Regions from separate parts of the Polaromonas sp. P1_F4 genome, predicted to be linked through region 2. Evidence: predicted binding sites of a transcription regulator. Region 2 holds the regulator's gene; each other region holds the start of a gene.
The links. Region 2 encodes sigma-54, which starts transcription at its own class of promoters, with help from an activator protein. Its sites were predicted from a motif close to TGGCANGNAANCTGCTTT; they were not measured.

Region 1 (4,342 bases), on a different contig from region 2:
GGCGCAGCATCCTGGCGGACAACGCAGGCCACCCTTATGTGGCTGCGTTTGCTGAAGAGGCCAGCGCCAACATCCGCATTCGCACCCGCAACATGCTGGCGCACAGCCTGAACCGTGCGCGGGAAGCGCAACCACAACCGGCGAAATAAACCGGCCGCCGGCCCTGCGCCGGCCTATCGCAAGCTCTTCACGAAGCGCGGCACGTTCGGGGCAAGAACACCGCAGAACCGGCTTTGCCGGGCTGCAGGTGTCGCCACCCTGAGGGGGGTTCCGGCTACACGCAGTGAGTCGAGACAGGGGGCTACAAGTTATCGCAGGCCCTTCACATAGCGCGGCGCGTTCGGGTCGCGCTGGCGGCGCTCCCGCGGCGACTCGCCCTCGCCGAAGATGGCACCGAATGTCGACTCGATAAAGCCTGATTCAGGATAAACCTCTTCCTCGGTATCAATGGACCGTGCGCTCTGGCGGTCGGGCACTGGCGCCGGGACAAGCACCGGCTGGCTGCGCTCCTTCACCACCTCGGACACCAACTGCACCAGCGGCACGCGTGCCTTGGGCTCGGGGGTCGCCATGATTTCTTCCAGCCGATCGGCCCACACCGCCAGGTCCACGTGGCCATCCTCGGCGGCTTTTTCCCGCGCAAAACGCGCTATTTCGGCGGCGTATTCCTGGTTACCGGCCATCCACTCGGTGTCGGTCACGCGGCCGGTTTTGCGGCGCAACAGCACATGCAGGTGGGCCGCAACGGCAATTTTTTCACTGGAGGGCATGGTGCGCAATCCTTGAAAGTGGAGTCCGTTGTTTGTCAGTTACGTGCCCAACCGCTCGGCGTGCTGGGTGATGTCCAGGCCGTCGCTCTCGGCGGCTTCGCTGACGCGCAGGCTGACGATCAGCGAGGTGACCCACAAGGCCAGTGCCGTCATGAACAGGCTGTAGAGCATGACGGCGCCCGCGCCGATCGCCTGGGTCATCAGGCTGCCCTCGACACCGGAGATGGCCTTGCTGGCAAAAATGCCGGTCAACAGCGAACCCACAATGCCGCCCACGCCGTGCACGCCGAACACGTCCAGCGAATCGTCGGCGTTGAGCAGGCGCTTGAGGCCCGTGGCACCCCAGTAGCAGGCCACGCCCGCCACCAGGCCAAACACCAGGGCCGCGCGCGGCGAGACAAAACCCGCCGCCGGCGTGATGGCGACCAGCCCGGCGACCAGGCCCGAGCACAGTCCCAGCAGGGAAGGACGCCCGCGAACAATCCATTCGGCCGCCATCCACGAGAGAGCGCCCGCGGCCGCCGCGATGTGCGTGACGGCCATCGCGAGGCCGGCCCGGCCGTCGGAGGCCACGGCGGAGCCGGCGTTAAAGCCAAACCAGCCGACCCACAGCATGCCGGCACCGGCCATGGTCAGGCCCAGGTTGAAAGGCGTGAATGGTTCACGGCCGTAGCCGTGGCGCGGCCCGAGCGCGTAGGCACAGACCAGCCCGGCAATGCCGGCATTGATGTGCACGACCGAGCCGCCGGCAAAGTCCAGCGCGCCCATGCGCGCCAGCCAGCCATTGGGCTCCCAGACCCAGTGGGCAATGGGTGCGTAAACGACGACGGTCCACAGCGACATGAACACCAGCATCGCGGAAAACCGCATGCGTTCCACAAACGATCCGACCACCAGCGCGGCCGTGATGATGGCGAAGGTCAGCTGGAACATGGCGTAGACCGACTCGGGAATGTTGGGCGCGATATGGCTCACGGCCACCTTCTGCGCGTCCTTCACGTAGTCCAGCCCGGTGAACCAGAGCCGCTCGGGACCCCCCAGATAGTGCCCAAGCGCACCTTTGCCGGGCGTGAAGGCGATGGAGTACCCCACCGCAAACCAGAGCAGGCTGACGACAGCACAGATGGCGATGACGCAGGCCATGACGTTGAGCACGCTTTTCTTGCGCACCATGCCGCCGTAGAAAAGGGCGATGCCCGGCAGGGTCATGAGCAATACCAGTGCGGTGGAGGTCATCATCCAGGCAGTGTCGGCACCATTGAGGGTCTCCACGCCGACCAGCCCTGGCTGCGTCAGCGGCGCCGGGGCTGCCGCAGGAGGCACAGAAACGGGCGCAGAGGCCGCCGCCGCCGGGGCCGGAGGAGGCGCAGGAACCGTGGCCGGTGCAGGGGACGGTGCGACTTCCGGAGCACTGGCAGTGACTGCTGGCGGCGCCACTGCCGGGGGAGCCATGGTCTGTGCTAGGGCTTGCTGGCATGCCAGGCCCAAGCATAAAGACATACCCAAGGCCAGAAATCTGTTCATATGCATACGGTGCCCGCCTGTTCAATCAACCAACAATTGGTAACAACAGGCATAAGTCGTGCCAATACCGCAGTAGCTCGTGTGATGGGACTGCAACGGAAAATATGTACTGCAAAAGTGCGCAAACGATTGGCGTGGTGCCCCAAAAACATCCACAGAACCAGCGGCCGCCCAAAGCCCGGGGCCGGGAAACCCCCAATGCACTGGGACAGTGCGCCCGCTATATTGGATGACTTGCTGACGAGCCTTGCTGCTCGCAACGCGAGGAGCCGAGGAGACACGAGAGAGTCATTAAGAAGTACACAAGCAAAGCGGCATTCCACAAGAGATGCAGATTTGCAAAAAGCGCTGGCAACCCCAGCGCTTTTTTTATGTCTTCGCCCTGATGAAGTCATCCCCAAAAAAACCTCGTCGGCCTTGGCTGACGAGCGCCACCAGCTATCTATTTGATAGCATGAACCCATTCAGTGCGATGAGACAATCCGGGCCATGGAATTGTTGATCGTCTCGTTGGCCTCCCTGCTCGCCGGTTTTGTGGACTCTATCGTCGGGGGCGGCGGGCTGATTCTGGTGCCGGCCCTGTTTGCGGTTTTCCCCACCACGCATCCGGCGACCCTGTTTGGGGTCAACAAGGGAGCTTCTGTCTGGGGCACCGCGGTTGCCACGGCCCAATATGCCCGCCGCGTGGAGCTTCGCTGGGCGGCACTGCTGCCGGCGGCCGCCGCCGGGTTTACCGGCTCGCTGGCAGGCGCCTGGCTGGTCACCGTCATCTCCCCGGGCTTTTTGCGCAAGGCCCTGCCCTTTGTGCTGCTGGCGGTGTTGCTCTATACGCTGGCCAGGAAGGAGCTGGGCCGCCACCACACGCCCCGCTTTACCGGGCATGCCGAAACCGCGGCGGCCTGCTGCATCGGGCTGGTGCTGGGGTTTTACGACGGCTTCTTCGGCCCGGGCACCGGCAGCTTCTTTGTATTTTTATTTGTGCGCTGGCTGGGTTATGACTTTTTGAACGCGTCGGCTTCGGCCAAGCTGCTCAACACCGCCACCAACCTTGCGGCGCTGGCGCTCTTTGCCTGGAAGGGCCATGTCTGGTGGCATTTCGCCCTCACGATGGCGGTGGCCAACGTGGCGGGCAGCCTGCTGGGCACCCGCCTGGCCCTCAAACATGGGGCCGGTTTTGTGCGCGGGGTGTTTATCGCCGTGGTCAGCTCGCTGATCCTGAAAACCGGTTTTGACGCATTTGCGCGCTGACTGTGCGCAGGCCGTTTGCTATTGATTTAATAGCTGCCTGCGCACGTCCTGTATGGGTTTTCGGCGAATTTCGCTTGAAATCCTGCCATCACCGTTTAATGACCAAATTGGCGTTCAGCCCAATAAGGACGGGCACAAGTCGCTATCAAATAGATAGCAATAGTCAGCTCAATCGGGGTTGATGCCCGCCGCCGCCATGGGTGGCGGGAGCTTGCTGAGCGCCTCCGCAATCGCCGCCGTCCTGGCTTTGGCGGCAGCGGCGGCGGCGGCGTTCGTGGGGCCGGGAGAAGCGCCTGCTGCGCCGGCCGACAGCTGGCTGGCCACGTCGGCGGCCTGGCGCGGCTTGCCGATGGGCGCTGCCGCCAGCCCCTTCTGCACCGCCACCATGTCTTCCTCGCTCGGGTACTGGCCCAGCAGCACATAGTCAAAAACACGCCGTGCAATCGGCGCCGCCACCCCGGCACCCCAGCCGGCGTTTTCGACGATCACCGCCAGCGCGATCTTGGGGTCTTCGGCCGGCGCAAACGCCATGTAAACAGCGTGGTCGCGCTGGTACTCTTCCATCTTGCTGCTGTTGTACTTGTCTTTCTGGCCGATGGTGACCGCCTGGGCTGTGCCGGTTTTGCCGCCGCTCAGGTAGCCCGCGCCGGCAAACACGCGGGCCGAGGTGCCTTCCTGGGTGACGCCGACCAGGGCCTTGCGCACGATCGCGATGTTTTCAGCCTTGTAGCCCAGGTTTTCCGGCGCGTCGGCGGGCAGCGGGTGCATGACGCGCGTCACCGGGTCCTGCGTGCCGATCA
Region 2 (4,342 bases):
ACCGTTCCACATCGGCACGCGCCGCGATTCTTTCAGACGCATCTTGCCGGGTAGTTTGAGGTCGGGCGTGAGCACGTGAGCGGTCCAGCCGGCGTAGTTTTTCTTCCAGTGCGCGGCCAGTTGCGGGAAGAAGTCCGTCGCTTCTTCGCCCCAGGCGTTTTGTGCCTGCTCGCGGCCGGGATTGGCAGAACGGTCCCGCGATGTCTCGAAGGCGGGTTCTTCACGCGTGTCGCCCTGATCACCGCTGTCCCGGTTCAGCGGCTGGCCAAATTCGTCGATGGGCTGGTTGCGGTGGTCCTGCTGCACGCGTCCTTCGGCATGTCCTTGCTGGCGGCGCTGGTCGCGTCCCTGCAGGCCGGTGATGCCGGCCACGCCTGCCACATCGATCCGTTCGCCGTAAGGCGGATTCACCAGCATCACGCCCGAAGGCGCGGGCGGCATGCGCTGCAGTGCGTCGCCGCCGCGGAATTCCACCGCATTGGCTACGCCGGCACGCTCGGCATTGCGTTCGGCGAAATCGACCATGCGGAAGGACACGTCGCTGCCGAACACCGGCGCGGTGGGTTCGGTGATGGCGGCTTCGGCCTGGTCCAGCAGGCCATCCCACACATGGCCCTGGAAGGGCAAGTATTTCTGGAAGGCAAAGCGTCGGTTGATGCCGGGCGCAATGTTGCAGGCGATTTGCGCGGCTTCAATCGCGATGGTGCCCGAGCCGCAGCAGGGGTCATAGAGCGGCACGCCTTCTTTACAGAGCTGATCCCAGCCGCTGGCGGCAATCATGGCGGCGGCCAGGGTTTCTTTCAGCGGGGCATCACCCTTGTCTTCGCGCCAGCCGCGCTTGAATAGTGGCTCGCCCGAGGTGTCGATATAAACCGTGACGGTGTCCGTCGTCAGGTGCACGTAGACGCGCACGTCGGGCCAGCGCGTGTCGACGCTGGGCCGCACGTCGTCGAACTTGGCGCGAAAGCGGTCGGCGATCGCGTCCTTGATCTTCAGCGCCGCGAAGTTCAGGCTTTGCAGCGGACTGTGCTGGGCGGTGATCTCGACCTTGAAGGTCTGCTTGGGCGTGAACCAGATTTCCCAGGCCACATTGGCGGCAGCGTTGTAGAGGTCTTGTTCGCTGCGGTACTGGTTGTGCTGCAGCTCGATCAGCACACGCTGCGCCAGGCGGCTGTGCAGGTTGAGCTGCAGCGCGTCGCGCCACGAAGCCTGCAGCTGCACGCCGGCGCGCCAGGCTTTGCCGTCGATCCCGGTGACACGCTTGACCTCGGTGGCCAGCAGGGTTTCGACGCCTGCGGCGCACGGTAAAAACAATTGGAGTTGATTCATGACTGACTTTGAGGGACGGGCAGCGCGGCCTGGTTGGCGGCTAGAGTGATTTGCGCAGGTTGGCGGGCGCGATGCGGAGCGCCTCGCGGTACTTGGCCACGGTGCGGCGTGCGCATTCAATGCCCTGCTCCTTGAGCATTTCGGAAATCTGGTTGTCGCTGAGCGGCTTCTTGAGGCTTTCTGACGAGACAAATTGTTTGATGAGCGCGCGCACCGCTGTGCTGGAAGCATTGCCGCCGGTTTCGGTGCCGAGCGCGGAACCGAAGAAATACTTGAGCTCGAAAGTGCCGAAAGGGGTGCCCATGTACTTGGCCGTGGTCACGCGTGAGATGGTGGATTCGTGCAGGCCCAGTTCGTCGGCAATTTCGCGCAGCACCAGCGGGCGCATGGCGAGTTCGCCGTGCGTGAAGAAGTTTTTCTGCCGCTCCACGATGGCGCTGCTCACGCGCAGGATGGTGTCAAAGCGCTGCTGGATGTTCTTGATGAACCAGCGGGCCTCCTGCAGGCGCTGCTGCAGCGCCTGGCCGCCCTGGCCCTTGTGCTGCTTGAGGGCATTGGCATAAATGTCGTGCACGCGCAGGCGCGGCATGACGTCGCCATTGAGCGAAACCTTGAAGCCCCGGCCCGATTTGATGACGATGACGTCGGGCACGATCAGGTTGCGCTCCACGTTTACAAAGCGGCGTCCGGGCTTGGGGTCGAGCCGGCCTATCACCGTGATCGCACCCTTGATGGCGGCTTCGGTGAAACCGCACAGGTGAGACAGGCGCTTGACGTCGCGCTTGGCCAGCAGCTCCATCGGTTGCTTGCACATGGCAATGGCGGCGCGGGTTTCCTCGCAGTCCTTGCAGTCCAGCAGCTGCAGACTCAGGCATTCCGCCAGGTTGCGCGCACCGACACCGGCAGGCTCCATGTGGTGCAGCAGCTTGAGCGCCATCGCAAAACGCTGCTCCAGCTCTTCCGCCTGCGCCATGTCATCTTTTGCTAGACCGGCCGCGAGCGACGCCAGGCTGTCTTCAAGGTAGCCGTCGTCGTTGAGCGATTCAATGAGGAAGTGCAGCGCGGCGCGGTCTTCTTCCGACAGGCGCAAGCTCAGCGATTGCCGGTGCAGGTGGTCCTGCAGCGACTCATGGCTGCCCGTGAGGTCGGAGGCCTCGGCTTCGCTCTCTTCATTGTTGTTCTTGCGCGCCGGTGCGTCACTTCCCCACTCGCTGTCGTCGGGCGCGGTTTCTACCGTGCCATCGCCTTCCCAGCTTTCCTCGAGCTTGGGCTCCGCACTGACTTCTGCGTCATTCGGGGTTGCAGCACTGGTCTCGTCGGCGCCGCCAGCTATCGAATCCGTAGCAGATTCAAACTCGCGGCTGTCCTGGCTGACCGGCGTGTTGATGTGCTCCAGCCCAAACTCTTCGCGCACCGCCGTCTCTTCCGACACTTCCAGGAACGGGTTTTCGTCGAGCATCTGCTCGACCTCCTGGCTCAGCTCAAGCGTCGACAGCTGCAACAGCCGGATCGACTGCTGTAGTTGAGGTGTCAGCGCAAGATGCTGCGAGACGCGTAATGACAGACCTTGTTTCACTGGACTTTCAAACTTGCGGAAGGTTGAGGCGATACGTCTTTAACCAGCGGGCGCCGCGGAACTGGCTTTGCCAGGCCGCAGGCGCCGTCCCTGGAGGGGGAGAGGGAGCTACACGAAGTGAGCGACAACAGGGGGGAGCCATCTTCTTACATCTTGAAGTGCTCGCCCAGGTAGACGCGGCGCACATCGGCGTTGTTCACGATTTCGGAAGGCGTACCCTGGGCCAGCACGTGGCCGTCGCTGATGATGTAGGCGTGGTCGCAAATGCCAAGTGTTTCACGCACGTTGTGGTCGGTGATCAGCACGCCGATGCCGCGCGATTTGAGGAAGCCGATGATGCGCTGGATTTCGATCACGGCAATGGGGTCGATACCGGCAAAGGGCTCATCCAGCAGGATGAAGCGCGGCTGGGTTGCCAGCGCCCGCGCGATTTCGACCCGGCGGCGTTCACCGCCGGAAAGCGCCGGCGCCGGTGAATTGCGCAAATGATCTACCCGCAAATCCTGCAGCAGCGCGTCGAGCCGCGACTCGATGTCTGCGCGCCCAAGCGGTTTTCCGGCTTTATTGAGCTGCAGCTCCAGCACAGCACGCACGTTTTCTTCCACCGTGAGCTTGCGGAAAATCGACGCTTCCTGCGGCAGGTAGCTCAGGCCCAGGCGGGCACGCAGGTGAATCGGCATGTGCTCGACCGATTCGCCGTCAATGGAAATTTCGCCTGCATCGGCGCGCACCAGGCCCACGATCATGTAGAACGAGGTCGTTTTGCCGGCACCGTTGGGGCCCAGCAGGCCCACGACTTCGCCTTTTTGCACGGACAGCGAAACGTCCTGCACCACCTTGCGGCTGCCGTACGATTTTTGCAGACCTTGCGCAACAAGGCGACTGGGGGTCAAGGCAGGAGCGGCCGGGGCCGCTGAAGTGTCAGTCACCACATCCATCTGTGCAGGTCTTTCTAGTTCTTTTCATTGCCCAGCGTCGTGCTGGGGCGCAGAACCGGGGCGGGGCCTGCGGGCGGCGCCGCGACGGGTGTCGAGGCTGTCGCGCGGGGTGACAGCATGGCGCGAACCCGCCCCGTGGGGTTGCTGGCCGTGCGGTTTTGCGCCCCCCCATCCACGGTGAAGACGTCGGTGTTGTTGTCGTAAACGATCAGGCTGCCGGTGGTTTCGTCCACCAGGGTGGCGCCGTTGTAGCGGCGCACCACCGCCCGCTTGATGAACTTCACCAGGTCGGCACGGCTGTCATATTCAATGCGTTCGCCTTCGCCTTCGATGTATTCGTCTACGCCGTCACGCTTTTTCCGGTAAAACGCCAGCTTGCCGGGCGCCGCGACGGACACCGCCTGCTGGTAGCCCTCGGGATCCTGCATGACGTCAACGCGCTCGCCGCGCACGATGGTCGTGCCCTTGGTAATCACCACATTGCCGGTAAAAACGCTGG
Region 3 (4,342 bases), on a different contig from region 2:
CAACGTGACCACTCTCGATATCCAGTAACCGAATCGTCCAGGCTTCAAGCGGCACGGCTCAGGCTGGTGCCGCCTGAAATTCAGAAAGATTCCAGCGCGGCTTCACATCAAACGTGTAGCCGCGCTGAAGCGTTTCAAGCCCCGCCTGCAGCCGCATTCCGGCCGCCAGGGCAATCATGGCGCCGTTGTCGGTGCACAAGTGCAGTTCGGGGTAATGCACCCGAATACCGCGTTGTTTGCATACGGCGTTGAGCTGGCTGCGCAGTAAGGCATTTGCCCCCACACCGCCGGCCACTACCAAACGCTTCAGTCCGGTTTGCACCATGGCAGCCAGTGACTTTTTCACCAGCACTTCAACGATGGCCGCCTGCGTAGAGGCCGCCAGGTCAGCCTTGCGGCTGTCCAGCTCAGCACCCAGTTTTTTGGCCTGCGTCAGCACCGCGGTTTTGAGCCCGGCAAAGGAAAAATCCAGATCGCCGCTGTGCAGCAAGGGCCGTGGCAGCTTGAAGGCTGCGCCGTCACCGCCCTCAGCCAGCTTCGACAGATGAGGCCCTCCAGGATAAGGCAGGCCCATCAGCTTGGCCGACTTGTCAAAGGCCTCGCCGGCCGCGTCGTCAATGGTTTCCCCCAGCAATTCGTAGCTGCCCACACGATCCACCCGCATCAGCTGCGTGTGGCCGCCCGACACCAGCAGCGCCACAAAGGGAAACTCGGGCGGGTCGGCACTTAAAAAAGGCGAGAGCAGATGCCCCTCCAGGTGGTGCACACCCATGGCCGGTTTGCCCAGTGCAGCCGCCAGCGAGCAAGCCACCCCCGCCCCCACCAGCAGTGCCCCCGCAAGCCCGGGGCCCCGCGTATAGGCCACCACATCTACCTGTGCAAGGTTGCTGCCCGCCTCCGCCATCACCTGGTGGGTCAACGGCAAAACGCGCCGGATATGGTCCCGGCTGGCCAGTTCCGGCACCACACCGCCATAAGCCTGGTGCATGTCAATCTGGCTGAACAGCGCGTGTGACAGCAAACGCGGCACCCCGCTGCCGCTGGCATCCACCAGCGCCACGCCGGTTTCATCGCAACTCGATTCGATTCCAAGAACTCTCATCTTTGAAGTGTAAGGTTTGGAGAGAACTCCCCATACCAGCAGGGCCGCGGAGTCGGCAGGGGCACGGTTCTTGCACAAGTTCCCCCATGACACCGTCCCAATCCCTGCGCCTTGTCATCATCGCCCCGGACCTGCTGGAGTCCGTGTCCGATGACGCCCATGCACGGGAGCTGGCCGAGCGCTCGCGCCAGCTGCGCATCGGCCTGCTGGAAAACGGTTACAACATCGTCGCGGTGCTCCCCGCCGATACCTTCCTGGATGAGCGCCTGGCGCAACTGCAACCCGACATGATCATCGTGGACGCCGAAAGCGAGGCCCGCGATTCGCTGGAGCATGTGGTGATGGCGACGCGGGACGCCCGGCGGCCCATCGTGCTGTTCACCAACGACAACGACACCAGCCACGTGAAGGATGCCGTCGCCGCCGGCGTGTCGGCCTATGTGGTGGCCGGCCTTTCCCCGGATCGAATCCGCCCCATCCTGGATGTGGCCATGGCGCGCTTTGAACACGAGCAGGGCCTGCGCAAGGAACTGGCACACGCCAAAACAGAGCTGCATGACCGAAAAGTCATAGACCGGGCCAAGGGCATGCTGATGCAGCGCCAGGGCCTGACCGAACAGGCTGCCTTCGAAAAGCTGCGCAAGGCAGCGATGGACAAGGGACTGCGGCTGGGCGAAGTCGCCCAGCGCATGCTCGACGCCCTGGATTTGCTGGGATGAATCCCGGGCCTGACGTCAGGTAACCCCCAATTGGTGCGCCGCACAAATACGGTGCAAACATCAAACCACCGCCTCGCACCGCCTTTCCCCGCAGCCACTGGTGCAGGCAGTGCATCCGGGGCACTTTCCCTTCTCAAAGCGACTCTCTTTCACAGCACTCAGCATCGCTGGCACAGCTTTTGCAATGCCCTAGGCATTGGTCAAAGATGGCCAACCGGCACAGCACTTCAATGGCGAAGTGTGTGGTGCCCCAAGGAACAAAGGCGTTCGCACCCTGCATCACGTTCAACGTGTTGCCCGGGTCGAGCGCCTTTTTTGTTTTTGTCTTTTGTTTTTAACTCTCAGGAGCCGCTGACATGACTGAACTGCTGAAATCTTCGCTGACACGCCGCACAGTACTGCAGGCCGCAGCCGTGGGCGCCGTGGGCATCAACCCCGCCCTGCGCGCTGCCGTCTATGCCCAGGGCTCAGACGCACCAGAGAAGAAGGAAGTGAAGATCGGCTTCATTCCACTGACCGACTGCGCCTCCGTGGTCATGGCCTCGGTGCTGGGCATTGACCAGAAATACGGCGTCAAGATCATCCCGACCAAGGAAGCCAGCTGGGCCGGTGTGCGCGACAAGCTGGTCAACGGCGAACTGGACTTCGCCCACGTGCTCTACGGCCTGGTCTACGGCGTCCACATGGGTACCGCCGGCCCCAAGAAAGACATGGCCGTGCTGATGACCCTGAACAACAACGGCCAGGCCATCACACTGTCCAAAAAGCTCGCCGACAAAGGCGCGGTCGACGGCGCGGGCCTGGCCAAGCTCATGGCGACCGACAAGCGCGAATACACCTTCGCCCAGACCTTCCCCACCGGCACCCACGCCATGTGGCTCTACTACTGGCTGGCTGCCAACGGCATCAATCCGATGAAGGATGCCAAAGTCATCACCGTGCCGCCGCCGCAGATGGTGGCCAACATGCGCGTGGGCAACATGGACGGCTTCTGCGTGGGCGAGCCTTGGGGCCACCGCGCCATCATCGACGGCATCGGCGTGACCGCCGTGACCACCCAGGACGTCTGGAAGGACCACCCAGAAAAAGTACTAGGCACCACCGCCGACTTCGTCAAGAAATACCCCAACACCGCGCGTGCCGTGACCGCCGCCATCATCGAAGCCGGCAAGTGGATTGACGCCAGCCTCTCCAACAAAAACAAGATGGCCGAGACCGTGGCCGACAAGAGCTACGTCAACACCAGCGTGGACGCCATCAACCAGCGCATCCTGGGCCGCTACCAGAACGGCATGGGCAAGACCTGGGACGACCCGAACTACATGAAGTTCTACAACGACGGTGCGGTGAGCTTCCCTTACCTGTCCGACGGCATGTGGTTCCTCACACAGCACAAGCGCTGGGGCCTGATCAAGGATCACCCCGACTACCTGGGCATTGCCAAGCAAATCAACCACATCGACGTCTACAAGCAGGCAGCCACGGCGGCCAAGGCCAGCGTTCCCAAAGACATCATGCGCAGCAGCAAACTGATGGACGGCACCGTGTGGGACGGCAAGGACCCGAAAAAATACGCCGACAGTTTCAAGGTTCACGCCTGAACACCCACGCGATATCCACGCTACACCCCACCCAACCTTCCTACGTAAAGAGGTGACGCCATGGTCAGTGCCGTATTTCACAACCCGCTGGAGGCGGCAACCCCGGCAAGCCGCAGCAACGAAAGGCCCAGAGATGCTGCCGCTATCAATTCGATAGCTGGTGGCGCTCATCCAACGGGCACTACAGCCCAAAACAGCATGAACGCTCCAACAAAACCCACCCCCATCACCAAGCCATCCGGCGATGCCTCCTGGCTCTGGCTCAGCGTCCTGCCCCCCCTCCTGGGCCTGGGTTTGCTGGTGCTGATCTGGGAACTGGTTTTCATGGGCACGGCCGGCAGCATTCCCTCGCCCAAAGACACCTTTGTGCAGGCGGTGCAGATCTTCAGTGATCCGTTCTACAGCAAGGGGCCCAACGACCAGGGCGTGGGCTGGAACGTGCTGTCTTCGCTCAAGCGCGTGGCCATGGGCTTCGGCATGGCGGCTGTCGTCGGCATACCGGTCGGCTTCATGATCGGGCGCTTCAACTTTCTGAGCCGCATGTTCAACCCGCTGATCAGCCTGCTGCGCCCGGTCTCGCCGCTGGCCTGGTTGCCGATTGGTCTGCTGGTCTTCAAGGGCGCCAACCCCGCAGCCATCTGGACCATCTTCATCTGCTCCATCTGGCCGATGATCATCAACACGGCAGTCGGCGTGCAGCGCGTGCCCCAGGACTACATGAACGTGGCGCGTGTGCTCAACCTCAGCGAGTGGAAGATCGTCACCAAGATCCTCTTTCCCGCCGTGCTGCCTTACATGCTGACCGGCGTGCGCCTTGCCGTGGGCACCGCCTGGCTCGTCATCGTCGCGGCCGAGATGCTGACCGGCGGCGTCGGCATCGGCTTCTGGGTCTGGGACGAGTGGAACAACCTCAACGTCAA

Region 1: the regulator sigma-54 is predicted to act here: its motif matches at 2,341-2,358, upstream of AC1DYQ_RS17025 (ammonium transporter).
Region 3: the regulator sigma-54 is predicted to act here: its motif matches at 1,990-2,007, upstream of AC1DYQ_RS10045 (CmpA/NrtA family ABC transporter substrate-binding protein).

What each region holds. Positions count from the first base shown of each region.
Region 1 is NZ_JBFUBP010000008.1:208,039-212,380, reverse strand. It holds gene AC1DYQ_RS17035 (hypothetical protein) at 1-149, shown strand, start outside; gene AC1DYQ_RS17030 (hypothetical protein) at 309-770, opposite strand; gene AC1DYQ_RS17025 (ammonium transporter) at 810-2,294, opposite strand; gene AC1DYQ_RS17020 (sulfite exporter TauE/SafE family protein) at 2,784-3,542, shown strand; gene mrdA (penicillin-binding protein 2) at 3,711-4,342, opposite strand, start outside.
Region 2 is NZ_JBFUBP010000007.1:108,420-112,761, reverse strand. It holds gene AC1DYQ_RS15380 (THUMP domain-containing class I SAM-dependent RNA methyltransferase) at 1-1,329, opposite strand, end outside; gene AC1DYQ_RS15375 (RNA polymerase factor sigma-54) at 1,370-2,905, opposite strand; gene lptB (LPS export ABC transporter ATP-binding protein) at 3,052-3,843, opposite strand; gene lptA (lipopolysaccharide transport periplasmic protein LptA) at 3,858-4,342, opposite strand, start outside.
Region 3 is NZ_JBFUBP010000004.1:65,482-69,823, reverse strand. It holds gene AC1DYQ_RS10060 (Hsp20/alpha crystallin family protein) at 1-28, shown strand, start outside; gene tsaD (tRNA (adenosine(37)-N6)-threonylcarbamoyltransferase complex transferase subunit TsaD) at 59-1,102, opposite strand; gene AC1DYQ_RS10050 (ANTAR domain-containing response regulator) at 1,189-1,821, shown strand; gene AC1DYQ_RS10045 (CmpA/NrtA family ABC transporter substrate-binding protein) at 2,178-3,422, shown strand; gene ntrB (nitrate ABC transporter permease) at 3,483-4,342, shown strand, end outside.